4 regions of the Pseudomonas rhodesiae genome follow, and region 3 is predicted to be linked to each of the others. Evidence: predicted binding sites of a transcription regulator. Region 3 holds the regulator's gene; each other region holds the start of a gene.
The links. Region 3 encodes FliA, which starts transcription of late flagellar genes. Its sites were predicted from a motif close to CTAAAGTTTNNNNNNNNNNNGCCGNTAA; they were not measured.
Positions count from the first base shown of each region.

Region 1: a site for FliA is predicted at 3,546-3,573, ahead of HRH33_RS14440 (methyl-accepting chemotaxis protein). Genes of this name have one in related genera too.
Region 2: a site for FliA is predicted at 1,598-1,625, ahead of HRH33_RS13950 (methyl-accepting chemotaxis protein). Genes of this name have one in related genera too.
Region 4: a site for FliA is predicted at 4,847-4,874, ahead of HRH33_RS06620 (flagellar protein MotY). Genes of this name have one in related genera too.

Region 1 is NZ_CP054205.1:3,175,890-3,183,271, forward strand. Features, by position in the region: gene HRH33_RS14415 (response regulator) at 98-844, shown strand; gene HRH33_RS14420 (ATP-binding protein) at 841-1,917, shown strand; gene HRH33_RS14425 (hypothetical protein) at 1,942-2,151, shown strand; gene HRH33_RS14430 (hypothetical protein) at 2,172-2,570, shown strand; gene HRH33_RS14435 (ABC transporter six-transmembrane domain-containing protein) at 2,543-3,463, shown strand; gene HRH33_RS14440 (methyl-accepting chemotaxis protein) at 3,615-5,234, shown strand; gene treS (maltose alpha-D-glucosyltransferase) at 5,485-7,382, opposite strand, start outside.
Region 2 is NZ_CP054205.1:3,079,035-3,086,416, forward strand. Features, by position in the region: gene HRH33_RS13940 (peptidase U32 family protein) at 1-1,027, opposite strand, end outside; gene HRH33_RS13945 (RidA family protein) at 1,098-1,478, opposite strand; gene HRH33_RS13950 (methyl-accepting chemotaxis protein) at 1,668-3,023, shown strand; gene HRH33_RS13955 (isocitrate lyase/PEP mutase family protein) at 3,080-3,949, opposite strand; gene HRH33_RS13960 (SDR family NAD(P)-dependent oxidoreductase) at 4,203-4,952, opposite strand; gene HRH33_RS13965 (winged helix-turn-helix transcriptional regulator) at 5,050-5,409, shown strand; gene HRH33_RS26765 (methyl-accepting chemotaxis protein) at 5,478-6,341, opposite strand; partial or broken gene HRH33_RS26770 (MCP four helix bundle domain-containing protein) at 6,336-7,091, opposite strand; gene HRH33_RS13975 (multidrug effflux MFS transporter) at 7,250-7,382, shown strand, end outside.
Region 3 is NZ_CP054205.1:4,255,029-4,262,410, reverse strand. Features, by position in the region: gene flhB (flagellar biosynthesis protein FlhB) at 1-45, shown strand, start outside; gene HRH33_RS19190 (S1 domain-containing protein) at 209-409, shown strand; gene HRH33_RS19185 (cold-shock protein) at 440-640, shown strand; gene flhA (flagellar biosynthesis protein FlhA) at 993-3,107, shown strand; gene flhF (flagellar biosynthesis GTPase FlhF) at 3,120-4,436, shown strand; gene fleN (flagellar synthesis regulator FleN) at 4,541-5,374, shown strand; gene fliA (RNA polymerase sigma factor FliA) at 5,371-6,111, shown strand; gene HRH33_RS19160 (chemotaxis response regulator CheY) at 6,281-6,655, shown strand; gene HRH33_RS19155 (protein phosphatase CheZ) at 6,674-7,382, shown strand, end outside.
Region 4 is NZ_CP054205.1:1,491,627-1,499,008, reverse strand. Features, by position in the region: gene rsxB (electron transport complex subunit RsxB) at 1-100, shown strand, start outside; gene nth (endonuclease III) at 265-903, shown strand; gene HRH33_RS06635 (PA3496 family putative envelope integrity protein) at 1,011-1,193, shown strand; gene HRH33_RS06630 (response regulator transcription factor) at 1,278-1,910, opposite strand; gene HRH33_RS06625 (argininosuccinate synthase) at 2,528-3,745, opposite strand; gene HRH33_RS06620 (flagellar protein MotY) at 3,875-4,783, opposite strand; gene pyrC (dihydroorotase) at 4,940-5,986, shown strand; gene rnt (ribonuclease T) at 5,983-6,654, shown strand; gene HRH33_RS06605 (peroxiredoxin) at 6,719-7,321, opposite strand.

The DNA.
Region 1 (7,382 bases), 1.1 Mb from region 3:
CTCCCATGAAAGCGCACGCATGTGCTGCACAGTAGGCTTCGTCGCCCCGTGGTAATTGGCCATACTGCGACCATCGAACCGCACCACCGAGCCGACCATGACTGAATCGCACCTGACTTCGACACCAGCGGACTTCGCCACTCAATCCCAGGCTCTGGTATTGATCGCCGAAGACGAGCCGCAAATCGCCGACATCCTCGCCGCTTACCTCAAGCGCAGTGGCTTTCAGACCGTCCATGCCCTGGATGGGCGGCGCGCGCTGGAGCTGCATCAAGCCCTCAAGCCCGACCTGGTGCTGCTGGACGTGTTGATGCCACAACTGGATGGCTGGATGGTACTGGCCGAGATCCGCCACCGTGGCAACACCCCGGTGATCATGCTGACCGCACAGGACCAGGACATGGACAAGTTGATGGGGCTACGCATCGGCGCCGACGACTACATCGTCAAACCCTTCAACCCCGCCGAGGTGGTGGCCAGGACCCAGGCAGTCCTGCGCCGCTCCCGCGACCAGGGCTATGGCAGCGGCCAGCGCGTGTTACGGGTGGAGGGTTTTGAAATCGACGTCGACAGCCATGAAGTCAGCGTGCGAATCGGCACACGACAGCACGCATTAAGCCTGACCGCGACGGAATTCCGCTTGTTGGCGCAGTTGGCCAAAGCCCCCAGGCGCGTATTCAGTCGCGCCGAGTTGCTTGCGCTGTGCTCGCCCGAGAGCGATAGCCTGGAGCGTACGGTGGACAGCCATATCAGCAAATTGCGCCGCAAGATCGAAGACCTGGGCCTGCAAGGTGTGCCTGCGAGCATCCGCGGGGTGGGTTACCGGTTCGGGAGCCAGCCATGAGGACCGCCAATAGCTTGAGCCGGCAGATTATTCTGTCGATGTCTGCCGTGGTGCTCTGCGTGATCGCCCTCGCGGTCGTCGGCTCCTATGTGTTCTACGCGCTGCTCTGGATGTTCTGGCCACCCACGGATATCGATGTGGACGAGTGGCTGCCAACCGGGGTCGAGTGGCTCTGGATGGGATTGGTTACCGCGATCAGCCTGGCAGTGGGGGCGGTGGTGGCGATCAAATTGTCCCGGCGCATTCTGATGCCGTTGAACTCGGTGGCGGCCAGCCTTCGCCGCCTTGCCGACGGCGACCTGGATGCCCGGGCGACGGCGTCCGATCGCGCATTGGCCGAGGCCGGCGTGCTAGTGGATGACTTCAACAGCATGGCCGCACGTTTGAAGCGCATGGCCCAAGAGCAGTCATTCTGGAATGCCGCGATTGCCCATGAACTACGCACCCCGCTGACTATCCTGCGCGGTCGCCTGCAAGGGTTGGCCGAAGGGGTCTTTCCTCCGGATCAAGCACAATTCTACAGCCTGCTGGGCCAGGTCGAGGGCCTGACCCGACTGATCGAAGACCTGCGGGTCGTGGGCCTGGCAGACAATGGTTACCTGGATGTGCATATCCAACGGGCCGACTTGGCTGACGAGATCGAGGCTGACGCGCGTCTGTTCGAACCGGGCCTGCAAGCCTGCGGATTCACCCTGCATATGGACCTGCTCAAGCAACCGGTGCATTGCGACCCCGCACGCATACGTCAGGCCCTGCTAGCCATGCTCGACAACCTCAAGCGGCACGCCACTCCAGGCACCGTCACGGTGAGCCTGGGCAGCCTGGACGGCGTCAATACCTTGAGCGTCGCGGATGCAGGGCCGGGCATCGACGAAGCGTTCGCCGCGCATATCTTCGAGCCATTCCAGCGTGGGGAAAGCTCTCGCTCCCGTGCCCAGGGCGGCAGCGGCCTGGGCCTGGCGGTGGTGCGCGCCATTGCCATGGCCCACGAGGGCCGCGTGACCTGCCGCAATCTTGAGGGTGGCGGCAGCCTGTTCGAACTGACGTGGCCAGAACGACCGGTCGCTATCTGAAACCCAACCTCCCCAGGTGCAGGCATGTGTTTTTTTGTCCTCGGATTCAAGGGCGTTGAACGCTATCGCCATTTCGCCTTACTGGACACACAAGGACGCTGTATCGCTTTTAAAAGCTGCGAAGGAACGCCCCAGAACGGCAAATGGGTGCAAGTCAAACATATCAATCTGGCCTGGCTGAACCGCGTGTTGCCTGCGCAGGCGCTGACCGGGCCACCTACACCACCGTTGTAATTCACCCACGGATTGCATCCATGTCTAACTCTATTCGCGACCGGACCACGCTTGACCTGACGCAACTGGAAGACTCTATAAAGTGCTGCAGCGCTAAGCTCAGGAAGCTACAGCGCTTCTGGATTCCCCTGCAAAAACACGCGCCGCGCCTGGTGCTGTCGCTGTGGATCATCGGGGTTGTGGCCTCGTTGTTTACCCAGTGCTACTACCACTGGCTGCTGCTGGCGCCGGCCATTTGCATCTTGATCATCCTGGAGATGGTGATCGAAGAAGTGCAAACCGACCTGTTATTGATGACAGCAGAGACGCGCTACCTGCTCGACATCACGCGCGGCCTGTATGCCGGTACATCCCTGCCTCAACCCCGTACGTTACGCACACCAGGTGCCCCATGCCGTCCGTCACACCGCCATTACTGAACGAACCCAGCCGCCAGATCGGCCAACAATCGGCCAGCCAGACGCTCAAAGCCATCGCCAAAGCCTACCCCGGCAAGTTGTTCTGCACCCTGTCCCTGGTGGCGCTGGAAAATGCCTTACTGCTGGCTTACCCCTTGTTCGCGGGGTTTGCCGTGGACGCCATTATTCGTGGCGATGGCAAGAGCGCACTGCTCTATGCCGCCGTGGTCCTGGGTTTCTGGGTAGTCGGCGCGGCGAGACGCGCATTGGATACGCGAACATTTACCCGCATCTATGCTGACCTTGCGGTGCCGGTGATCCTCAATCAGCGCCTGCAACGCCACAGCACCTCCAAGTCTGCCGCGAGGGTGGTACTGGCACGGGAATTTGTGGACTTCTTTGAGAAGCACGTGCCCACGATTGCCACCGCATTGGTCTCCATCGTTGGCGCCGCCGCCATGCTGCTGGCGATCGAACCCTGGGTCGGGCTGGCATGCCTTGGAGCGCTGGGGCTGTGTTTGATGGTGGTGCCAGGCTTTGCGCGGCGCAATCAACGACTGCATGAGCGCCTGAACAACCGACTGGAAAAGGAAATCAGCCTAGTGGAGCAAGTCGGCGCTCATACGCTACGCCGTCATTACCGGGTGCTGTCACGATTGCGCATTCGCTTGTCAGACCGTGAGGCCGTCGCCTTTCTCACCATCGGGCTGTTGGCGGCCTTGCTGTTCGTGGTCGCGATTACCCAGCTGGCGCTCTCCCCTGCGGTGAAGGCCGGGCATGTGTATGCGGTGATGACTTATCTGTGGACCTTCGTCAGTTGCCTGGACGAAGCGCCCAGCGTAGTAGACCAACTGGCGCGCCTCAAGGATATCGGCGAGCGCGTGGACCCCGGTTTGGGTGAAACGTCGCCTTGACTGCTCTCACGTCGACGCCATGGCGATTGGGTATTTTCAGACTACCCTCATCCCTACCAGTCGTCCGCTCCTGCCCGTGGGTATTCAATTTTGCGGCGCCTGGCCGATAGCTTGTAAGAACTGCTCGCTTTCCTCCTTATGAGTACGCCCCATGCGCCTGAGAAACCTGAACCTTGCCCCCCGTGCCACGTTGTTTTTTTCCGCGATCATCGCCTTAGTGCTGGTACTCGGCGTAATTGCCATTTTGCAAATGGGCAAGTTGCGTGACTCGGAAAAGGATGTGGAACTCAATTGGATGGCGAGCATCCGCCAAACCGCTCTGATGAACTCGGCGGTATTGCGCCTGCGCCTGGAAACCCAGCGGGCCGTGGCCGACCCTGAAACGATTCAGAAGACGCTGGCGGATTTTCCGGGCTATCGCAAAGCATTCAGCGATGCGGTATCCAACTATGAACCACTTATTGCAAGCGATCAGGAACGTGCCCTGTTCACCGCCGTGAAAACCTCGGCTGACGGTTATTCCAAACAGCTGGACGCGCTGGAGCCGCTGCTTAAGCAGGGTGACACCGCTGGCGTCGTCAAATTGGTCGCCAGCGGCATCCGCCCGCTGACCAATGCCATGGAAGGCCAGATCAAGGCCCTGACCGACTTCAACAACGAAGGTGCAGCGAAAGCCGGCCAAGCCGCCACGGACACCTTCAACGCCGGCACCTGGCTGGTAATTGGCTTGATCGTACTGGTGATGGCGATGACCGCCGGCCTGGCGTTCCTGTTGACCCGCAGCATCACCTCGCCAATTGGCGATGCTCTGTCGGTGGCCGAACGTATTGCTAACAGTGACCTGTCCAAAGAAGTCAGTGTGCATGGCACGGATGAAGCCGGTCGACTGTTGAAAGCGCTGGCGCAGATGCAGACCAACCTGCGCAACACCATCCTGCAGATTTCCGACTCGTCCGCACAGCTGGCCGCGGCCTCCGAAGAAATGACCGCCGTCACAGAACAGTCCAGCCGTGGCCTGGTATCGCAAAACGATGAAGTGAATCAGGCGGCCACCGCTGTTACCGAAATGAGCGCGGCCGTGGATGAAGTGGCGCGCAATGCCGAGTCCGCCGCCCAGGAATCCAAACGCAGCCAGGGCTTCACCGAAGTGGGCCTGGAGCGCGTCACGCAGACGCTGCGCTCCATCGAAAAACTGTCGGGTAATGTGGAAAACACCAGCGAGCAGATCCAGGGCCTGTCCAACCGCGCCCAGAGCATCAGTAAAGTGGTGGAAGTAATCCGCGCCATTGCCGAACAGACCAACCTGCTGGCCCTTAACGCCGCTATCGAAGCCGCGCGTGCCGGTGAGCAAGGCCGTGGCTTCGCGGTGGTTGCCGATGAGGTCCGCGCGCTGGCGCACCGTACCCAGGTGTCGACCCAGGAGATCGAGCAGATGATCGCCGCAATCCAGAACGAATCCGACGACGCGGTCAAGGCCATGGGCACCAGCAAGGAACTGGCCACCGAATCCCTCGGGGTGGCCCAGGAAGCCAGCAGTTCGCTGGATCAGATTGCAGCGGCGATTATCCAGATCAACGAACGCAATATGCTGATCGCCACCGCTTCGGAAGAACAATCCCATGTCGCGCGTGAAGTGGACCGCAACCTCGTGAGCATCCGCGAACTGGCCACCCAAAGCGCCGCCGGTGCCAGCCAGACGGCCAGCGCCTGTGGGGAGATGTCGAAGCTGGCGGCGAACCTGAACCAGTTGGTCAATCGCTTCGTGGTCTGATGCCCTCCGGAAGACCCCATCGGCCCGGCGCCTGCGGGCCCATTGGGCGTTTTTTGTGGTGAGCGGGAATGTGGGAAGGGGCTTGCCCCCGATAGCGCTGGGTCAGTCAGCCTCTCTGCCACTGACACACCGCCATCGGGGGCAAGCTCCCTCCCACTTTTAATACCCATTGCCCGGGCTGGATCAACTGAGCCTTAGCTGACTGGCATTAGGGCTTGCCCCGCACTGAGACGCGAAGCGGCCCTCTCCCCTACATCGGCGTGCTGCTCACCACCCGCAACGCCAGGCCCTCGTAAGCATCCAGAGTGATGGTAAAGGCCCCGTCTTCGGTCAGGTCGCCTTCGACCCGCTCATTAATAATGTCCACCACCGGGCCCGGCGCAATGTTGGGCAGGTGCAAGGTTTCGGTGATGGGCGTGGCGCCGAAGTTCAGCGCGGTGATTTGCGTGCCCTTACCCGCCGGCAGTTCGTGGACCATGATCAGCAACCCTGGATGCTCCACATCCGGGACCAGAGTCTGGCGGCTGGCGGCAATGTCATAAGCGCGGCGCACGGCGAGAATTTTCTGCAGTTGCGAGGCGAATGACTGCGGGTCTTGCAATTGCTGGTTCAGGCTGCCGTATAGACTCTTTGAGCGCGGCATCAGGCCGGCGGACAGTTGCGCTTCCGGGTTCAGGTCTACCAGGTCGTAGGCGCCGCGATGAATCCAGCGCGTGTCGCCGTCCTGCATCAGGTGCGCCACCTCATCCGCCGCCAGCGGCAGCGCGCCCACCAGATCCCAGCCGGACAACGCAAACACCCCAGGCTGCATGGCGTTGTACATGACCAGCAACAGGTGGATCTGCTGGATCTGCTGAATATCCGCCGCCGTGATGGCGTCCAGGTCACGAATGCCCAGCGCCGCCGTGATGATACTGACGGTGGTGCAGGATACGCCGTTGGTCACGAACTTGAGGTTGTACGGCGCATGTTCGCCGGTCAGGCGCTCGTACATCTGTTCGCGGATGTGCTCGCGCAGGATGTTGCCGGGGAAGGTCTGGCCCTGATAGAGGAAGCTGTCATGGGCATGCAGGGTCCAGAAGTGCACCAGCTCCAGGGTCAGTTCATCGTGGTTTTGCAGGGCGTGGATCAGCGAGCCGGGGTCGATGCCCTGGCGGTGCATTTCGCGCAGCATCAAGCGCAGGAATTCGGCATCCCCCATCAACAGGGCGTGCTGGTACGCCGGCCGGGTGATGAAGTCATAGGACAGGTCGGCGCCGCCGTGGGACATGGAGGCGATGTCATCCACGGTGAGGTTCAACTCCTGGAAGCTGAAACCGCCGGCCTTGCGAATCGCGCCACCGATCAGTTGGTTACCGGTGATCGACAGCGGGTGGCTTTCGGACCATGCGCCGCCCTCAAGCTTGCGCTCCACACCGAGAAAACCGTTGGCGTCCAGGCGCAGGATCTTCGCGCCCATCACGTCGATAGCATGCAGCGCATCACCGATGATCATTTGCTGCGCGGCAAACGAAGGGTCGAGCCAGTTGAGCGATGGCTGGCCTTCCTTGAAGTAATGCAGGTACACCCAGCGGCGCGGCTTGCCGTCGACGCCGACCACCACCGGTGTGGCGCTCCAATCGGTTTCCTTGACGCCAGGCTCGAAGAAGATCACTCGCTGTAACTGGCCGACGATGTAGTGCTTGTCGCGCAGCGCGTCCACCTGCAATGGGCTGAGGTTCTGCGCGTCGCGCCCCTCGGCCACGTCGGGCAACAATGCCCAGTCGTCCTCGCGGATTTCCACCATGTGGTAGAGGCCGGGGTAATCCTCGTAAGCCATCTCGGCCAGGCGGAAGTCCGCGCCTTTGCCGGTGTGGGACGGGATCACGTCATCGATAATCACCGCGTTATGGGCAGCGGCCATGCGTGTCAGCGCCTGCAATTGCGCCTCGGTGCCCAGCTGTGGGTCGATCTCGAAACTGATGCGGTCGAAATTGCCGTCGATGGTCGGCGTGTGTCGCGTACCGTTAAGGCCACCGGACTTTTTCAACGGGCCGTTATGAATGCCCTGGATGCCGATTTTCGACAAGGCGTGCCACAGGCTTTCATCCCCCAGCGCCTCCAGGACCGTGCCGCCGTCGCGGGTCACGATGGACGCCGGGTACGCGG
Region 2 (7,382 bases), 1.2 Mb from region 3:
CATTGGACAGTGGCTCATGGGTAACCACTTGCAGGTCGCGCTTGCCGGCTTTTTCCACCAGACCCACCGGCAGCCCGGTGAAAGTCGGGGTGTCGAAGGCGCCGATGTCGATCTTGCGCTCGCTGACAAAGTAGTCGGTGCTGCCACGGTGGAAGGTTTTTTCCGGGTCGGGCAGGAAGAAATGCGCGGTGCGGCCGCTGGAGGCACGGGCCAGGTCCGGGCGGTCTTCGAGGATGTCGTCCAGGCGCTGACGGTAGTAGGCGGTGATGTTCTTCACATAGCCCATGTCCTTGTAGCGACCTTCGATCTTGAACGAACGCACACCGGCCTCCACCAGCGCGCGCAGGTTGGCGCTCTGGTTGTTGTCTTTCATCGACAGCAGGTGTTTTTCAAAGGCCACGACGCGGCCTTGGTCGTCCTTCAAGGTGTACGGCAGGCGGCACGCCTGGGAGCAATCGCCGCGGTTGGCACTGCGGCCGTTCTGCGCGTGGGAGATATTGCACTGCCCGGAGAACGCCACGCACAGTGCGCCATGAATGAAGAACTCGATGGCGGCATCGGTCTCGTCGGCGATGGTGCGGATTTCCTGCAGGTTCAGCTCACGGGCCAATACCAGTTGGGAGAACCCGGCCTGATCGAGAAACTTGGCGCGGGCCAGGGTGCGGATATCGGTCTGGGTACTGGCATGCAGCTCGATGGGCGGGATATCCAGCTCCATCACCCCCAGGTCCTGCACGATCAGCGCGTCGACACCGGCGTCGTAGAGCTGATGGATCAGCTTGCGCGCCGGCTCCAGCTCGTTGTCATGCAGGATGGTATTGATGGTGGTGAACACCCGGGCGTGGTAGCGGCGGGCGAACTCGACCAGTTGAGCGATATCGCTCACTTCGTTGCACGCGTTGTGGCGCGCGCCGAAGCTGGGGCCGCCAATATAAATGGCGTCGGCGCCGTGCAGGATGGCCTCGCGGGCGATGGCCACATCGCGGGCAGGGCTGAGCAATTCCAGGTGGTGCTTGGGCAAGGACATAGTTTTTTTAGTCAGGCTTGTCACGGTTGAGGCGCGCATTGTAGCCGTGAAATGCCTGACCGGCATCACTTCAAGCCTTGGCCGCCATCGCGGTGACTTCCACGCGCATGCCCTCTACCGCCAGCGCCGCGACGCCAACCGCCGCACGCACGGGCCAGGGCTTGGCGAAAAATCGTTTGTAGACCTCATTGAAGGCCGCGCGATCGGCCATATCCGTCAGATAAATGGTCAGGTGCATCACCCGATCCATGGAACTGCCGGCTTTTTCCAGGGCGACTTTCAGCGCTTGCAGCGTGCATTCGCTTTGCAGGGTGATATCCCCCAGTTCCAGGCTGCCGTCGGCGCGAGTCGGGATCTGGGTCGACACCAGGATACCGTTGAAGCCGACAACGTCGGAAGAAATGGACTCGGCATCCGGGTCCGGAGTGTAAGACAGATCGTGGTTGGCCATGGGCACCTCTGGTGGGCAAAAACACAAAGGCGCCATGGTCCTCGAAATCATTGGCCAGGGCAAACCGAGGGCTATGGCAATACGCTTTTTTGACGCCAGAAAATAAAAATTAAAGCCGCGTAAAGTCGCTAAATCCGGGGCCGATAGCTACTTTAAGAAGCAGGTTCTCCGTACGGCAGAGGGTTCGTCATGTTCAATAACGCATTAAAAACAGAACTGGCGGCCAGGAAGGCCGAAGTCAACGAATACAAAGGGCTGAACGCTGCGTTGGAGCGCTCCATGGCGGTGGTCGAATTCGACCTGAATGGCAAGGTGCTGCGGGCTAACGACAACTTCATGAAAACCATGGGTTATAGCGCCGATCAACTGGCCAACAAATCCCATCGCGACTTCTGCTTGCCCGCACTGACCAACAGCCCAGCCTACAGCGAGTTCTGGGCGGATCTGCGTGCCGGCAAATTTGTCTCGGGGACCTTCAAACGGGTGGGTGCCAACGGCAAAACCGTCTGGTTGGAGGCCAGCTACAACCCGGTGCTGGATGAACGTGGCCAAGTGCTGAAAGTGGTCAAGTATGCCCTGGACGTCACCAGCAAGGTCGAGCAGGAAGCCGCAACCCGCAGCAAACTCGCGGCGCTGGACCGTGCCATGGCAGTGATCGAGTTCGATCTGAGTGGCCATGTACTGGACGCCAATCCCAATTTCCTCAATGTCATGGGTTACTCCCTGGCCGAGCTCAAGGGCAAGCACCACCGCATGTTTTGCGAGCCGAGCCTGGTCAACAGTGGCGAATACGCCGACTTCTGGCGCCGCTTGAACAACGGCGAATTCTTCACCGGGCAATTCAAGCGCATCGGCAAACATGGCCGCACGGTGTGGCTGGAAGCCAGTTACAACCCGGTGTATGACCTGGACGGCACGCTGCTGAAAATCGTCAAGTTCGCCAGCGATATCACCGAGCGCGTGGAAAAATTCGAGGAAGACTCGCGCGGCGCCTCGCGTGCCTACCATATCTCTTCGGAAACCGAGCGGTTTGCCGAACACGGCACTCAGGTTATCCACGACACCGCCACGGAAATGCGCCGGATTGCCGAAAACATCGGCGCCTCTGCGCGATTGGTGGGGCAGTTGGGTGACCGTTCGGAGCAGATTACCGCCATCGTCAATACCATCCGCGGCATTGCCGACCAGACCAACCTATTGGCCCTCAACGCGGCCATCGAAGCGGCCCGCGCCGGTGACCAGGGGCGCGGCTTTGCGGTGGTGGCCGACGAGGTTCGCCAGTTGGCCGGTCGCACCAGCCGTTCCACGGCGGAAATCGCCGAGATGATCGGCATGATCCTGTCGGAAACCCGCGACGCGGTGAGCAGCATGAATGCCACCCAGGAAGGCGCGCAGCGTGGCGTCAACCTGGCGGATCAGGCGGGTTCGGTGATTCTGCAGATACGCACCAGCACCAGCGATGCCGTGAAGGCGGTGAGCATGTTTGCGTCGAAGCTGGATGAATCGGAAGTGATTCCGAAAACTGCGGTGGGCTGGGTTGGCTGACCGAGGGGCAGACCCGCGTGGGAGGAGGGGGCAGCCCCCTCGATCCACGGGGGTAGTTACTCTTTTACGTCCATGAATTCTTTGGCCCAGGCTACGTAGCTCTCGGGCAACGTATAGGTGTGGGTCAACTCGGTGGCACTGAGGTTCGAAGTGCTGTGGGTCAGTTGGCGTTGGGCGCGCAGGCTGTCGTAGGTCGCCTTGATCGCCGCGAAGTACGCGCCATGGCCGGCCACAATGACCCGCACACCCAGGCTGGCCAGGCGTTGCGCGTCGTTGAGTTTGGGATTGCCGTAGGTCACCAGCATCAACGGCACCGTGAGGTCTTCCGCAATTTTCTCCAAGTGCTCGAAGTCGCTGACGCCCACCATGCAGATGCCATCGGCACCGGCTTTCTGATAGGCCAGGGTGCGTTCGATCACCGCTTCGGTCGGTAATACGCCGGCGTTGGTGCGGGCAATGATCGACAGCTCTGGGTCAACCCGCGCTTCCAGCGCCGCGCGAACTTTACCGATACCTTCGTCTATGGAAATTAAATCCGTGGACTTGCGCCCGAATTGCGCCGGCAGCAGCGTGTCTTCGATGGTCAGTGCTGCAACGCCGGCACGTTCCAGTTCTTCAACGGTGCGCATCACATTCAGCGCATTGCCGTAACCGTGATCGGCATCGGCAATAAAGGGCAACTGCGCGACACGACCGATGCGGGTGGCTTGCTCAACGAACTCACTCAGCGTGATCAACGCAAAATCGGGGGCCGCCAGAACCTGCAACGAAGCCACGGAGCCGCCCAGGATACCGACCTCGAAACCCAGGTCGGCGGCAATCCTTGCCGACATCGGATCAAACACGGAAGCGGTTTCAACGCACGCAGGCGTTGCCAACAATTCACGAAAATTAACGCGCAAGGCTGAGTGGGACTTTTTTGGCATGATCTTTCCTGGTTGGGGCCATTGACGACATACGATCAATGCCTATTGGTAGACGTGTGAGACTACCACGTAGGAAAACGCGGGATTATGACGTTTGAGAATGGGGTATGCGGGAAGCACATAGGGCGGGGTTGATGATTTACATCCAAGACCCTGACACATAATTTAACATAATATACATTATGCGTAATTCGACGTTACATAATCATAGGCGATGCCCGTCACATTTCAACGGGCAAAACCCCTCGCGGTGTCAAACCTGAGCGAACCCGCCATCCACGAACATTTCGCTGCCGGTCATAAAACTGCTTTCGTCCGACGCCAGGAACAATGCGGCCGCTGCCACCTCTTCGGCTTGACCAATACGGCCCAAAGGAATTTGCCCAGTCATGTCGTCAATGATTGCGTCTTTCTGACCGGTGCCGTTCAATGCCAGGTCTAACCCCGGTGTCGAGATCGGTCCAGGAGAAATAACGTTGACGCGAATGCCTGTGCCTTTAAGGTCCAGCGCCCAGCTTCTGGCGAAATTGCGCAGTGCCGCCTTGGTTGCGCTGTAAACGCTGAATGCTGGTGTGCCCATGGTGCCAGTCGTAGAACCGGTGAGCATGATCGAGCCGCCAGCGCTCATCAGTGGCAGCGCGTTTTGCACGGTGAACAGTGTACCTTTGACGTTGATGCCGAATGTGCGGTCGAACGATGCTTCGGTAATTGAACCGATAGGCTCGAAATCACCTAGGCCCGCGTTGGCGAATAGCACATCAATCCGACCCTTAGTCGCCTTGATCTGCGCGAAGATGCGTTCCAGATCATCCAGTTTGGCAATATCACCCTGGATGGCGATGGCGTGCGGGCCGATCAGGTCGAGCGCCTTGTCGAGTTCTTCTTGCCTGCGGCCGACGATAACGACCTGCGCGCCTTCCTGTGCAAAGCGAATCGCGCTCGCCAAGCCTATGCCGCTGTTGCCACCGGTGATCACTGCAATCTTGCCGTTGAGCCTGCTCATGTTGGACTCCAAGTATGTGGAGGCACAACTGTAGATCCAGACTATTCTTTTGAATAGTATGCACCTTTTGGTAAGTACCCTATGGAGTGCCCGAATCATGGCTAATACGTCATTCAACTGCGGCCTTGAAGCTGCGCTCGCCGTGATCGGCGGCAAATGGAAACCGCTGGTGCTCTACAACCTGGCGAAGGATGTCCATCGCTACGGCGAATTGCGCCGCGCCATCGGTGGCGTGACCGATAAAGTGTTGATTCAGCAACTCAAGGAATTGGAGCGCGACGAGATCATCGTGCGAATCGATTTTCAGGAGATCCCGCCGAAGGTGGAGTACTCGCTGACACCGTTTGGCGAATCCTTGGCCACTGCATTGGGCACCTTATGTGCCTGGGGCACCGAACATATGCAGACGGTGGAACGTATCAGCCAGCGCCGTGCGGCCGCCCTCGCCCAGTCTTGAGCCCCCTCTTCTGGCATCCAACTCAACTAAATGACTATTTAGTTGAGTTAAATCAATAGCTTACGAAATCAAAGCTGAAACCGATCCACCGACTGCGACAGCTTGCCAGCCAGGTTCGACAGCTCGTCCGTGGTCGACGCTGTTTGGCCTATCACACGACTGTTGTTCTCCGACATCCCGGCAATCATCTCCACCTGATGGGAGATTTCATTGCTGGCCAGGCTCTGTTCACTGATGGTGCGCGAAATGTCGTGCACCAGTTCGGTAGTGTTGAGGGTTGCCTGCAGGATCTCGCGAATGGCGCGTTCCACATCGGCGGTGACAGCCATGCCTTTGTCCACTTGAGCGACGCCCTCCTCCATGCTGGTTACCGCTTCCCGGGTGCTTTGCTGGATGCGCCCAACCATGCTGGCAATTTCCTGGGTCGAGGCACTGGTACGCCCCGCGAGGCTGCGCACTTCATCGGCCACCACTGCAAAGCCGCGCCCCTGCTCCCCGGCCCGCGCCGCTTCAATGGCTGCGTTGAGGGCCAGCAGGTTGGTTTGGTCAGCGATGCCTTTGATCACTTGGATGATGCTGTAGATCGCCTCGGATTCCTTGTCCAGGGTGCGGATCACCTGGGCCGATTGCTGGGAGGAACGGGCGATACCGTCCATGTCGCTGACCACCTGGTGTATGACTCGCCCACCGTCCTTGGCCAGGGCTTCGGCCTGGTTGGCCATTTCCAGTGCGTGCCCGGCGTGGCGGGTGATTTCTTCGATACTGGCAGTCATTTCACTGGCGGCAGCGGCCATGGTGCTGGCGGCTGAACTTTGCTGCTGGCTGCTGTTGGCGACTTCATGACAGCCATGACTCAGTTGTTCGGTAACGCCGGTGATGCCGTGTGCGTTGCTGCGCACTACGTCGATCATGCCGCGCAAATCACGCTGCATGGTCGCCAGGCTGCGGATCAGCGAACTGGCTTCGTCTTTGCGATGCGGCTCGACAATGGTTTCGCTCAAGTTGCCCCGGGCGATGCTGGCGGCAATCCGGCTGGCGGTTTGCAGTGGGCCCATGATGCTGAGTATGACCCAACGACCTTGCGCCAGAAGCAGCAGCAAACTGGCAATGAGCACTGCGCCGAGGGTGAAGTTGGCATTGCTGATTGCCTGCTGGGTGCCTGTACCCGTCTGTTGCGTATGACTTTCGATGAGTTCGCTCAGGGACGCCATCTTATCTTCCAACTGACTGAACGCCTTATTGAACGACTCCAACTGCCCGCGTGCGGCTTCGGGATCATCCAGCGCCAGTGTGACAATACTCTCGGCGGCACTGATGTAGGTATCCAAGCTGGGCTTGATATTTTGTAGTTGGGTTTTCAGTGCCTCATCCAAGGGCAACTGGAGATTGTCCGCCAGTACCTTGCGAAAGTTCTCAGCATGCTCTTTCAACGAGCTGTTGACCTCGTCCTTGCTACTGGTGCTCTTACCCAGCCCCACCAACATGGCAGACAACACATCGGCACGCAGAGCGTCGTGCATCATGTCGGCTTCCATATGGTTGCGCAGCACCGTCATGCTGACCTCGTTTTCGCGCACGGCGTCGCTCATCCGAGCGTTCCCCAGATAACTGACCAAGCTCATCAGCATGGCAGTCAACAATCCAGTCGCAATCAGCAGCATCAAGCGTAATTTGATCGTCATGCGGGTATCCCTGTGCCTGGAACGCCGGTTGAAAAGCCAACCGCCTGAGCGTCGTTAGTACCGTTATCGGCATCTTGTCCCTGTTATTGAAGCCTAAGTTTGCGGATCTGCGCGGATCCCTTAAGCTGAGCGGCCTTTGCTTGGCCCGGAATTGCTCCATGTCTCGACGTATTGCCCATCTCGCCCTGCTGCTGGGGTTGATCACCGCCATCGGCCCCTTCGCCATCGACAGTTACCTCCCTGCCTTGCCCACCCTGGGCGCGAGCCTGCACGCATCACCGGCGGCGGTGC
Region 3 (7,382 bases):
CTCAAAGACCTGCCCATCCCGCCGGACCTGCGCCGCGACTCCTGATCGCCACGCCTGTACTGAGCAGGCTTGACGTCTACTACCCTCCACGCCCGTTACCACTCGTCGCGCGATCTCGTCTACCTGTCAACTTTGACAGTAGCCAGTGTCGCGTTCTCGCGGTTCCATAGCCTTAGTGACTGCGCCTCAAGATGCAGGGAGTGGGTTAATGCAGGTGTTTACAGGCAAGGTTCAAACGTATGACCCACAGACTGGCAAGGGTTTGATTGCGCCGGAGGGGTGGGGTGAGGTGGTGGCGGTCGATTTGCTCAGCTCAGATGGTCGCTTGCTTTCGCAAGGACAGAGAGTGGTGTTCCGGAAGATCCATCGCCCTGATGGTGTTTACGCGTGCGAGATCAAGTTGATCTGAGTGTTTTATTGAAGTGTATGGAGAACGGCAATGGCGACGGGCACAGTTAAGTGGTTCAACGCGGAGAAGGGCTTTGGGTTTATCACTCAGGACGGTGGGGTGGATCTATTTGTTCACTACTCCGCCATTAAGGGCGACGGATTCAAAACGCTTGAAGAGGGGCAAAAAGTAGAGTTCGAGGTTACCCAGGGGCCCAAAGGTGCTCAGGCTGAGAACGTCCGCGTGCTTTGAGCTTCAGTTCTTCGGTGTGGGACCAGAGAGCGGGGCCTCCTAGAGACGATCCCCACTCCTTGCCATAAATTTCCTTAGCAGCACTGGATGTACACAGCTCAAATGTGGGAGGGGGCTTGCCCCCGATGGTGGTGTATCAGGCACCTGATCCGGGCCTGACAGACTGCAATCGGGGGCAAGCCCCCTCCCTCATTTGGAATGATTGACACCCGATGGCCCGGAGTGTTTGTGAGGTTCTCCAGGCACAAAAGTAAAGTTGGAAGGCTTCTTGCAATACCGCCTCCAGGACGCCTCCCGGCGTCAAAAGTTTGCTTCAAGGAAACGAGGAATACCGGTGGTGGATCGCTCTCAAATGCTCAGTACGGCCCGTGGCACCCTGACTGACCTGTCGCGGGGCAATCTGGGTGTGCCGTTGCTGTTGCTGGTGATGCTGGCAATGATGATGTTGCCGATGCCACCGTTTCTGCTGGATGTGTTCTTCACGTTCAACATCGCGCTGTCCGTGGTGGTGCTGCTGGTGTGTGTGTATGCCCTGCGGCCGCTGGATTTCGCGGTATTCCCCACCATCCTGTTGGTGGCGACCCTGTTGCGCCTGGCGCTGAACGTGGCGTCCACCCGCGTGGTGATGCTCCACGGTCAGGACGGCCACGCCGCTGCCGGTAAGGTGATCCAGGCCTTCGGTGAAGTGGTGATCGGCGGCAACTACGTGGTCGGTATCGTGGTGTTCGCGATTTTGATGATCATCAACTTCGTGGTCGTGACCAAGGGTGCCGGGCGTATCTCCGAGGTGAGCGCACGTTTTACCCTCGATGCCATGCCCGGCAAACAGATGGCTATCGACGCCGACCTCAACGCCGGCCTGATCGACCAGAACCAAGCCAAGGCCCGCCGTCTGGAAGTGGCCCAGGAAGCCGAGTTCTACGGCTCCATGGACGGTGCCAGCAAATTCGTGCGCGGTGACGCCATCGCTGGCCTGTTGATTCTGTTCATCAACCTCATCGGCGGCGTCGCTGTCGGCATGTTCCAGCACGGCATGAGCTTCGGCGATGCGGGCAAGGTGTACGCCTTGCTGACCATCGGTGACGGTTTAGTGGCGCAATTGCCATCACTGTTGTTATCTACAGCGGCCGCGATCATGGTGACCCGTGCTTCGGGCTCCGAAGACATGGGCAAGCAGATCAGCCGGCAGATGTTCGCGTCGCCCAAGGCGTTGGCCGTAGCGGCTGGCATCATGGCGATCATGGGCATCGTGCCGGGCATGCCCCATGTGTCGTTCCTGACCATGGCCGCGCTGGCCGGCGGTGCCGCCTACCTGTTCTGGAAAAAACAGAACATGGTCAAGGTGCAGGCCCAGCAAGAGATCGCCCGTCAGCAGGAACTGCTGCCATCCCCGGCCCGCGCCCAGGAAACCAAGGAGCTTGGCTGGGATGACGTGACCCCGATCGACATGATCGGCCTGGAAGTCGGCTACCGCCTGATCCCTCTGGTGGACCGCAACCAGGGCGGCCAACTGCTCGCGCGGATCAAGGGCGTGCGCAAGAAGCTGTCCCAGGACCTGGGCTTTTTGATGCCCACCGTGCACATCCGCGACAACCTCGACCTGGCCCCCAGCGCCTACCGCCTGACCCTGATGGGCGTGATCCTGGCCGAAGCCGAGATCTACCCCGACCGCGAACTGGCGATCAACCCCGGGCAGGTGTTCGGCAGCCTCAACGGCATTACCGCCAAAGATCCGGCTTTCGGCCTGGACGCGGTGTGGATCGAAATCAGCCAGCGCAGCCAGGCACAGTCCCTGGGTTACACCGTGGTGGACGCCAGCACGGTCGTTGCCACCCACCTCAACCAGATCCTCTACAAGCACTCCCACGAGCTGATCGGCCACGAGGAAGTCCAGCAATTGATGGGGTTGCTCGGCAAAGCCTCGCCAAAACTCGCCGAAGAACTGGTGCCGGGCGTGCTGTCGTTGTCGCAATTGCTCAAAGTGTTGCAGGCGCTGCTGGCCGAACAGGTGCCGGTGCGCGACATCCGCAGCATTGCCGAAGCCATCGCCAACAACGCCGCCAAGAGTCAAGATACCGCCGCGCTGGTGGCGGCAGTGCGCGTCGGATTGTCGCGCGCCATCGTGCAAAGCATTGTAGGGCTTGACTCCGAGCTGCCTGTGATCACCTTGGAACCAAGGTTGGAACAAATATTGCTCAATAGTATTCAGAAGGCAGGACAAGGCCAGGAAGAGGGCGTTCTGCTGGAGCCAAGCATGGCTGAAAAACTGCAGCGTTCGTTGATCGACGCCGCACAGCGTCAGGAAATGCAGGGCCAACCGGTGATTCTGCTGGTGGCGGGCCCGGTCCGAGCGATGTTGTCGCGGTTTGGACGCCTGGCAGTACCGAATTTGCACGTTTTGGCTTACCAGGAAATTCCTGACAACAAGCAAGTGACTATCGTCGCGACAGTAGGGCCCAACGGCTGAGGGTAGTGGGTTATGCAAGTGAAGCGTTTTTTCGCCGCCGATATGCGTCAGGCCATGAAACTGGTCCGTGATGAGCTGGGCGCCGATGCCGCGATTATCGGTAACCGTCGCATTGCCGGCGGTGTCGAGCTGACGGCTGCCCTGGACTACACCCCCTCGGCGCTGGCGCCGCGCGTTCCCAACATGGAACTCGAAGATGAACTGCGCAAGACTGCATCGCGCATCGTCTCGGCCCAGGCTGAACTGAGCATGCGTGGCGACAGCGATGCCACCACCAATCGCCAGTTGTTCGCCGGGCTGCCGCTGACCGCCGCCGAGCCGCTGGTGGAGCCGACCTTCGTCGAACCGCCACGTCCCGCCGCGCCAGCACCGGCCGCCGCCGTCGACCAGCGCGTATTCGATTCGATGCGCTTCGAACTCAACGGCCTGCGCGAGCTGCTGGAAGTGCAACTGGGTTCCCTGGCCTGGAACCAACTGCAAGGCAGCAAGCCGCAGCAAGCCAACCTGTGGCGTCGTCTGCAACGCATCGGCCTGTCCGGTCCGTTGTCCCGCGACCTGCTGGCCCTGACCACTGAAATCGATGAGCCGCGCCAAGCCTGGCGCATGCTGCTGGCCCACTTGGCACGCATGATCGTCACCCCGGAAATCGAACCCCTGGAAGAGGGCGGCGTCATCGCCATGGTCGGCCCGGCCGGCATGGGCAAGACCACCACCCTGGCCAAACTGGCGGCGCGCTATGTACTCAAATACGGCGCGCATAACATCGCGCTGGTGAGCATGGACAGCTACCGTATCGGTGCCCAGGAACAACTCAAGACCCTGGGGCGCATCCTGAATGTGCCGGTGACTCACGTCGACCCGGGCCAATCCCTGGCCAACGCCCTCGACCCGCTGCTGCGCAAACGTGTGGTGTTGATCGACACCGCCGGCCTGCAAGCCAGCGATCCGGCGCTGCGCATGCAGTTGGAAAGCCTGGCCGGGCGTGGCATCAAGTCAAAGAATTACCTGGTGCTTGCAACCACCAGCCAGAAACAGGTTCTTACCGCTGCCTACCACAGCTACAAGCGCTGCGGGCTGGCCGGTTGCATCCTGACTAAACTGGACGAAACCGCCAGCCTGGGCGAAGTGTTGAGCCTGGCTATCGGTCATGCGTTACCGGTCGCCTACCTGACCGACGGGCCGCGGATCCCGGATGATCTGCATCTGCCGCGCCGTCATCAGTTGGTCAGCCGTGCAGTCAGCGTGCAAATGCAAGACGAGCCGAGCGAGGAAGCGATGGCGGATATGTTCGCTGATCTTTACCACAGCCCGGCAAAACGGGTGGGCTGAGCAACATGAACACAATGCAATGTACCTACATTGATGGTCTGCAAGCGATTCACGCGGCCAAGCCATGTAGCCTGCGTCTAAGCAAGACAAGGTAAAGAAATAAAATGGGCAGCATGCATCCCGTACAGGTGATCGCGGTGACCGGCGGCAAAGGTGGCGTCGGAAAAACGAACGTGTCAGTGAATTTGTCCCTGGCGCTGGCAGAGCTTGGCCGTCGCGTCATGCTGCTGGACGCTGACCTGGGGCTGGCGAACGTCGACGTTCTGCTGGGGCTGACGCCTAAACACACCCTGGCCGATGTGATCGAGGGGCGCTGTGAGCTGCGCGACGTGCTGCTGCAGGGCCCTGGCGGGATCCGCATCGTGCCGGCCGCTTCCGGCACCCAGAGCATGGTGCACCTGAGCCCGGCGCAGCATGCCGGCCTGATTCAGGCGTTCAGCGATATCGGCGACAACCTCGACGTGCTGGTGATCGACACCGCCGCCGGGATTGGCGAATCCGTGGTCAGCTTTGTGCGCGCCGCGCAGGAAGTATTGCTGGTGGTCTGCGACGAACCCACCTCGATCACCGACGCCTACGCCCTGATCAAACTCCTTAACCGTGACTACGGAATGAACCGCTTCCGCGTCCTGGCCAACATGGCCCAGAGCCCGCAGGAAGGGCGCAACCTGTTCGCCAAGTTGACCAAGGTCACGGATCGCTTTCTCGATGTCGCCTTACAATACGTCGGCGCAGTTCCCTACGACGAGTGTGTGCGCAAGGCCGTGCAAAAGCAGCGTGCGGTCTACGAAGCATTCCCTCGTTCGAAATGCGCCTTGGCGTTCAAGGCTATTGCTCAGAAGGTCGATACCTGGCCTTTGCCCGCCAACCCGCGTGGGCATCTGGAGTTTTTCGTCGAGCGATTGGTGCATCAGACGAGCGCAGGACCAGTGCTATGACATCGAGCGGCTACAACCTCTATAAGAAATCGGCGCGTGACAGCCAGGGTGAACTGATCGAGCGCTATGCGCCCCTGGTCAAGCGCATTGCCTACCACTTGCTGGCCCGGTTGCCTGCCAGCGTGCAGGTCGAAGATTTGATTCAGGCCGGCATGATCGGCCTGCTCGAAGTGTCGACCAAGTACGACGCAACCAAGGGCGCGAGTTTCGAGACCTATGCGGGTATCCGTATCCGTGGGGCGATGCTCGATGAAGTGCGCAAAGGTGATTGGGCACCCCGTTCGGTGCACCGCAATACGCGCATGGTCAGTGACGCAATTCGTGCAATTGAAGCAAAAACCGGTCGCGACGCTAAAGATCATGAAGTTGCGGCCGAACTCCAATTGAGTCTCGACGATTATTACGGGATTTTGAACGATACCTTGGGCAGCCGCCTGTTCAGTTTCGACGACCTGCTCCAGGACGGCGAACACGAAGGGCTGCACGAGGACGGCGCGAGCGCTCACATGGAGCCGTCGCGCGACCTGGAAGATGCGCGTTTCCAGGGGGCGTTGGCGGACGCAATCGCCAATTTGCCGGAGCGTGAACGATTGGTGTTGGCGCTGTACTACGACGAAGAGCTGAACCTCAAGGAAATCGGTGAGGTCCTGGGGGTCAGCGAATCGCGAGTCAGCCAGTTGCACAGCCAGTGCGCCGCCCGCTTGCGGGGGCGTTTGGGAGAGTGGCGAGCGCGCTGACAGGCAGTGTGGGGACACTGCAGAGCGATACCGCGGGGGTGATTGGCCTACGCGGGTTCGGCCCGTGGTGGCCCCGGCAGTCCTTTTTGTGTAATGCCTGTTGATTGAAATGGCGCGTCCAGGTGCTGGGCGCGTTTAAGACTGCTTGGAGGTCGAATTGGACAAGAACATGAAAATCCTCATCGTTGATGACTTCTCAACGATGCGGCGGATCATAAAAAACCTGTTGCGTGACCTTGGGTTCACCAACACGGTCGAGGCGGACGATGGCATCACTGCACAGCCGATCCTCAACAGCGGAGGCATCGACTTTCTGGTGACTGACTGGAACATGCCGGGCATGACCGGTATCGACCTGCTGCGCTGGGTGCGCGCCGATGAAAAACTGCGCAACCTGCCGGTGCTGATGGTAACCGCCGAAGCCAAGCGCGAGCAGATCATCGAGGCCGCCCAGGCCGGTGTTAACGGTTATGTGGTCAAGCCATTCACTGCACAGGCGTTGAAAGAGAAGATCGAAAAAATCTTCGAACGCATCCACGGCTAATGCCATCGCGGGGGAGCTATGGAGCACAAAGAAACGTCACAGGGAGACTTTGAGTCCACCCTGAAAAAACATGCTCACCAACTGGTCGACAGCCTTGAAAAAGGCCATTTCGGCGACGCGGTGCAGTTGATCCATGAGCTCAATCAGACCCGTGACCGAGGCCTGTACCAGGAAGTGGGCAAGCTCACACGCGAGCTGCACAGTGCAATCGTCAATTTCCAGATTGACCCGCACATGCCCCAGGCCGAGGAAATCTCGCAGATCACGGATGCCACCGAACGCCTGTCCTATGTGGTCAGGCTGACCGAGGCCGCGGCCAACCGCACCATGGACCTGGTGGAAAACGCCACGCCTCTGGTCAACGGCATGGCCACCGAAGCTCAGGCCCTGAATGCCGACTGGGGGCGCTTTATGCGCCGGGAAGTGGGGGCTGAAGAGTTCCGCGAGCTGGCGCGCCGGGTCGAAGGGTTCTTGTCACGCAGCGAGCAGGACAACCGCACGGTGTCCAGCAACCTCAACGATATTCTGCTGGCTCAGGATTACCAGGACCTGACCGGTCAGGTGATCAAGCGCGTGACGCAATTGGTCACCGAAGTGGAAAGCAACTTGCTCAAACTGGTGCTCATGGCCGGCCAGGTTGACCGTTTTGCCGGCATCGAACATGACCGCGCAGCGATCCTCTCGGAAAAAGATCCACAAAAACATCTCGCCAAGGGTGAAGGTCCGC
Region 4 (7,382 bases), 2.8 Mb from region 3:
GAAGAAGGCCCAGGACCAACAGGCCGACGCGCAGCAACTGGCGGATGCACAGCACAGACTCGATGAAGCTCAACGCCAGGTGGATTGCCATGGTGACTGAGCTGTAACAGGCACGTAACCTGGCCTTGCTGGCCTTTTCGGCGCGGCCATGACACACATTGATGCCCGTCAGGCTTATGCTGCTTGGACTATCGCTCGCAGAGCCTCACACAGGGCTCTCCACTTCGACATCCCGCTGACCGTCTGCAAGGAACATTTCGCCCCATGAATGCCGCAAAACGCCTGGAAATTTTTCGCAGGCTTCACGAAGACAATCCTGAACCCAAGACCGAGCTGGCTTACTCGTCACCGTTCGAGCTGCTGATTGCGGTGATCCTGTCAGCCCAATCCACGGACGTGGGTGTCAATAAGGCCACGGCCAAGTTATTTCCCGTGGCCAATACGCCTGAAGCAATCTATGCCCTGGGCGTTGAAGGGCTGTCGGAGTACATCAAGACCATCGGCCTTTACAACAGTAAGGCCAAGAATGTGATCGAGACCTGTCGCTTGCTGATAGAGCGGCACGGCAGCGAAGTGCCGCAAACCCGTGAAGCATTGGAAGCCCTGCCAGGCGTGGGTCGCAAGACCGCCAACGTGGTGCTCAACACCGCCTTTCGACAACTCACCATGGCCGTGGATACGCATATTTTCCGAGTCAGCAACCGCACCGGTATTGCTCGCGGGAAAAACGTGGTGGAGGTGGAAAAGCAACTGATGAAGTTCGTGCCCAAGCCCTACCTGCTCGATTCCCACCACTGGCTTATCCTGCATGGACGCTACGTCTGCCAAGCCCGAAAGCCCCGTTGCGGGAGCTGTCGGATCGAAGATTTGTGTGAATACAAAGACAAGACATCCGACGATTGAGGAATCATTGATTTTCTTCATCTTACGATTGAAAAAATCTTTTTTACCCGCCCGCGGATTATCGTTATAAGGAGCGCCAACGGCAGTCTTAGCCTGGAGTTAACCTTATGAGCACTGGCAAAGAACAATTGGAAATCGAAGACGACCTTGTGGAGTCGGATGACGATGGAACTGATGCACCTGTTGCAGAAGTGGCCAAGACCAACCTGAGCAAACGCCGCACCATCGACAATCTTCTGGAAGAGCGACGCTTGCAAAAGCAATTGGCCGATTACGATTTCGACCTCTGACCAAGCGGTCGATCACCGGAAGCCTCCCTGACGGAGGCTTTTTTCTGCCGGTTACCCTGACTATATAGGGCGTTATGCCCTCCCCTACACCAGACCGTTGCGCTGAGCCAGTTCGATCAGGTCCACCAGGGAGCGGGCATTGAGCTTGAGCAGCAAGCGTGTCTTGTAGGTGCTGACCGTCTTGTTGCTAAGAAACATACCGTCAGCGATCTCCTTGTTGGTCTTGCCACGGGCCAATTGCTGCAACACCATCATCTCACGCCCCGACAGACGCTCGACCATATCGGCCTCGCTGGCATTCCCCATGGTGGAGCGCACCGAATTCAGCGCCTGGTTGGGGAAGTAGCTGTAGCCGGACAGAACCGCCTTGATGGCGCTGAGCAGCTCGGTCAGATCCTGCTGTTTACACACATAGCCGGCGGCTCCCGCCTGCATGCAGCGCATTGAAAAATGCCCAGGGGCTTGAGACGTGAGCACCAGCACCTTGAACGGCGCGGGCTGTTTGGTTGAGGACAGCCTGCAAATAACTTCCAGCCCGTCAAGCTTGGGAATTCCAATATCCAGTATGACAATATCCGGCATATGTTCCCGTGCAAGTTGCAACGCATCGACACCGTTATCAGTCTCGGCAACGACTTCATAACCATGACGCTCCATTAGCATACGCACAGCAAGACGAATGACAGGATGATCATCCACGATCAGCACTTTATTCATAAGAAAGTCCAATTTCGCTGTTCGAATTATTCAGAGCAAGCACAATAGCCTAGTCGTTTCCTAGTTGGCATAGCGTCCCCCCCCAAGCAACAGCAAGCAGAGACCCAACCCACAGCCATAAGGGAATTGCCCTACAAAAAAACACCAAGTCGGATGTATCTAGTTTTATGCAGCCTTTCAGACCTTTCCGGGGGCTTACATAACTTGAATAAAATCTACGGGTGACTCTGCACACACGGTAACCCAGCCCCACATGACTTTCAGGAAATGCCCCTTGCCAGAGCAAAGTAGGCGCTGACGCAGATGGAAAAAAATCGTTTGTTTCAGTTCCAATAAACATATTTGCTTACACCCTGAATTCCTACAGAACTTTCCCTAATCACACTCACATAACCTCTGTATGAGTGAATTTTCTGTAAGACCAGTTCCCGATTAATTATAAAATTCTTCGCACTCCTACAAATCGCTCACCACCATCTGTGCAAAAAAATGTTCAGTACAATTTTTTGCGAATAGAACTTACAGATTTTAAACGTGATAAACATTCCGTATTTCTAAAACATCCAGGCGAAAAAAAGCCCCTTAAACAAGGGGCTTTTTTTAAGCGTATCCGCGACTCAGAACAACGAGCGACCTTTGTTGGCAGCAATGCGCATACGCAATGCGTTCAACTTGATAAAGCCAGCAGCGTCTGCCTGGTTGTAAGCGCCGCCATCTTCTTCGAAGGTGGCAATGTTGGCATCGAACAGCGACTCATCCGACTTGCGACCAGTGACGATCACATTGCCCTTGTACAGCTTCAAGCGCACAACACCGTTCACGTGAGCTTGGGAAGCGTCGATCATCTGTTGCAGCATCAGACGCTCCGGGCTCCACCAGTAGCCGGTGTAGATCAGGCTGGCGTACTTGGGCATCAGCTCGTCTTTGAGGTGCGCCACTTCGCGGTCCAGGGTGATGGACTCGATAGCGCGGTGCGCGCGCAGCATGATGGTGCCGCCCGGTGTTTCGTAGCAACCGCGGGACTTCATGCCCACGTAGCGGTTCTCGACGATATCGAGACGGCCGATACCGTGCTCGCCGCCGATGCGGTTCAAAGTGGCCAGTACAGTGGCCGGGGTCATCTCGACGCCGTCCAGCGCCACGATATCGCCGTTACGGTAGGTCAGTTCCAGATACTGCGGGGTATCCGGCGCCTTTTCAGGGGAGACGGTCCAACGCCACATGTCTTCCTCGTGCTCGGTCCAGGTGTCTTCCAACACGCCGCCTTCATAGGAAATGTGCAGCAGGTTGGCATCCATGGAATACGGGGATTTCTTCTTGCCGTGGCGCTCAATCGGGATTGCGTGCTTTTCGGCGTAATCCATCAGCTTTTCACGGGACAGCAGGTCCCATTCGCGCCAAGGTGCAATCACCTTGACACCAGGCTTGAGCGCATAGGCGCCCAGTTCGAAACGCACCTGGTCATTGCCCTTGCCGGTGGCGCCATGGGAAATGGCGTCGGCGCCGGTTTCGTTGGCGATTTCGATCAAGCGCTTGGCGATCAGCGGGCGTGCGATGGAGGTACCCAACAAGTACTCGCCTTCGTAGACGGTGTTGGCGCGAAACATCGGGAAAACGAAATCGCGGACGAACTCTTCGCGCAGGTCGTCAATGTAGATCTCTTTCACGCCCATGGCTTGCGCCTTGGCACGTGCAGGTTCGACCTCTTCGCCCTGACCCAGGTCAGCGGTGAAGGTCACCACTTCACAGTTATAAGTATCCTGCAGCCACTTGAGGATCACCGAAGTGTCCAGGCCGCCGGAATACGCGAGAACGACCTTGTTTACGTCGGCCATGCCATCACTCCACGGGGTTGTACGGAAAGGCGTCGATTCTACCGATCAAAACCGTGGATTTACAGAGGCGCGACAGCAAATGAAGATAAAGCGACAGATTATGTCAATCTGGCGACCGATGGTCGCACCTTATGAGGTGTGCGCCGGATTGCTGGGTGCCGCGGCTTGGGGCGCCGGTTTCTCGGGGGCCGCCACTCTTTCCAACTGGATATTCACGCGACGGTTACGGGCGCGATTGGCGGCATTGGTGTTGGGCGCCAGAGGGTAGCTTTCACCGTAGAACCGCAAGGTGATCTGGGATTCCGGGATGCCATTGGCCTTGAAGTAATCCATGACCGCCAGGGCGCGCCGACGCGAGATATCGCGATTACTCAGGCGATTGCCGCTGTTGTCCGAATGGCCATTCAACTCGATATGGTTGACGGTCGGATCGGCCTTCATGAATGCGAGAATCACCGATAGCTTTTGCTTGGCCGCCGCATCCAGTTCGATACCGCCGCCGGGGAAGCCCACCACGGTCTGCTTGACCTGATCGAAGTTCATTGGCAGCAATTTAGTCGTACACAACTGATAGTCGCTGTAGGCCTTATTGAATTTCACCGGCAGTAAACGGATCTCCGAATACCCACCCTCGCGCCCGTAATGCCGCACAGTAGGCGAACGCCCTTCGAGCAAGCCGATGAACAAACGCCCGGCCTGGGCCTGAGAACTATTGAACAGGACGTCGCCGCTCCCGGCGCGCACCGCTCCCAGGTTTATGTCACCGCGACCCGGCTGCCAGGGAGCGGCAGCCGCCAGTAAGGTGGCCGATCCAGCACCCAGCGAACCGTTGAAGGCTTTCAGGCGAAATGTTGCCTGCTCGCCGGCCCGGCGCACGAACTCACCTGAGCCGAAATCAGTGATCGGCTGGGTTAGACGGCACTCGAACTGGTCACCTTCCACCTTCCACTCAATATTCTCCAGACGTGTCTGGAACGTGAGTGCCATCGCAGGCAGGCTGGCGAACACACTGAGCAGGGCTAGATAATGCTGGCGCACGGGAGGCTCCACTGGTTTCTACAACACTTCAAAGCGTCATACATCGTTAAGGCATACCCAGAGCTATCGGTCGTATCGCGCAAAACTTGATAGCGAGTGCCTGCGCGAGTCTTTTCCGGTAGCATTCCCAACAGATTGACCCGCCTGGAATCCCCAATGTCCGACCGCCTGACCCTGCTGCGTCCCGACGACTGGCACATTCATCTTCGCGATGGTGCTGCGTTGCCCCACACCGTGGCCGATGTTGCGCGCACGTTTGGCCGCGCCATCATCATGCCTAACCTGGTACCTCCGGTGCGTAATGCCGCCGAAGCCGACGCCTATCGCCAGCGTATCCTCGCCGCACGGCCGGCCGGCAGCCGCTTCGAACCGCTGATGGTGCTTTACCTGACCGACCGCACCCAGCCGGAAGAAATTCGCCAGGCCAAGGCCAGCGGTTTCGTGCACGCCGCCAAGCTGTACCCCGCCGGCGCCACCACCAACTCCGACTCCGGTGTGACCAGCATCGACAAGATCCTGCCGGCCATCGAAGCCATGGCGGAAGTCGGCATGCCGCTGCTGATCCACGGTGAGGTCACCCGTGGCGACGTCGATGTGTTCGATCGCGAGAAGATCTTCATCGACGAGCATATGCGCCGGGTGGTGGAGTTGTTTCCGACGCTCAAGGTGGTGTTCGAACACATCACTACGGCCGATGCCGTGCAGTTCGTCACCGAGGCCCCGGCCAACGTCGGCGCGACTATCACTGCGCATCATCTGCTGTACAACCGCAACCACATGCTGGTGGGTGGGATTCGTCCACACTTCTATTGCCTGCCGATCCTCAAGCGCAATACTCACCAAGTGGCGCTTTTGGATGCCGCCACCAGCGGCAATCCGAAGTTTTTCCTCGGCACTGACTCGGCCCCCCATGCCCAGCACGCCAAGGAAGCGGCGTGCGGCTGTGCCGGTTGCTACACCGCGTACGCCGCTATCGAGTTGTATGCCGAAGCATTTGAACAGCGTAACGCGCTGGACAAGCTCGAAGGCTTCGCCAGCCTCAATGGCCCACGCTTCTACGGCCTGCCGGCCAACACAGATCGCATCACCCTGGTTCGTGAAGACTGGACCGCCCCTGCCAGCCTGCCGTTCGGCGAGCTGACTGTCATCCCGCTGCGCGCCGGTGAAACACTGCGCTGGCGCCTGCTGGAGGAAAGCAAGTGAGTGAAGACCATTACGATGACGAACACGAGCACAGTGGTGGCGGTTCCCGCCACCCGATGGCCGAGCGTTTTCGCGGCTATCTGCCGGTTGTCATCGACGTAGAAACCGGTGGGTTCAATTGCGCCACCGACGCGTTGCTGGAAATCGCCGCCACCACCATTGGTATGGATGAACAGGGTTTCGTGTTCCCGGAGCATACCCACTTCTTCCGCGTCGAACCGTTCGAAGGCGCCAATATCGAAGCCGCCGCATTGGAATTCACCGGGATCAAGCTTGATCACCCGCTGCGCATGGCGGTGAGCGAAGAAGCGGCGCTGACCGATATCTTCCGTGGCGTGCGCAAGGCGTTGAAGGCCAACGGCTGCAAACGCGCGATCCTGGTTGGCCACAACAGCAGCTTCGACCTGGGCTTCCTGAACGCCGCCGTGGCGCGTCTGGACATGAAGCGCAACCCGTTTCACCCGTTCTCCAGCTTCGACACTGCCACTCTCGCCGGCCTGGCCTACGGCCAGACGGTGTTGGCCAAAGCCTGCCAGGCCGCCGGCATCGACTTTGACGGTCGTGAAGCCCACTCGGCGCGTTATGACACCGAAAAGACCGCCGAGCTGTTTTGCGGCATCGTCAATCGCTGGAAGCAGATGGGCGGCTGGGAAGACTTCAACGACTGAGATGGAATCCCACGCATAAAAAAACCGGCCTTCTCAGGCCGGTTTTTTTTACCGTAAACGTGGCTTACAGCTTGCCAGCGTTCTCGGTCAGGTAAGCGGCCACGCCTTCTGGCGAGGCGTTCATGCCTTTGTCGCCTTTTTTCCAGTTGGCAGGGCACACTTCGCCGTGCTCTTCGTGGAATTGCAGCGCGTCGACCAGGCGGATCAGCTCTTCCATGTTACGACCCAGTGGCAGGTCGTTGATGATTTGCGAGCGAACAACGCCCTTGTCATCGATCAGGAAAGCGCCACGGAAAGCCACGCCGCCTTCGGATTCAACGTCGTAAGCCTTGGCGATCTCGTGCTTCATGTCGGCAGCCATGGTGTATTTGACTTTGCCGATGCCACCATCGTTGATGGCGGTGTTGCGCCAGGCGTTGTGGGTGAAATGGGAGTCGATGGACACGGCAACCACTTCAACATTACGCGCCTTGAAATCGTCCATGCGGTGGTCCAGAGCGATCAGCTCCGAAGGGCAGACGAAGGTGAAGTCCAGCGGGTAGAAGAACACCAGGCCGTATTTGCCTTTGATGGCTTCAGACAGTTTGAAGCTGTCAACGATTTCGCCATTGCCGAGAACGGCAGGTACGTCGAAATCCGGGGCTTGTTTACCGACGAGTACGCTCATGGGGTATCTCCTGATGTGGGATGAAGATTGAAGTAAAAGGACCGATCCAGAGTCTGCCGTG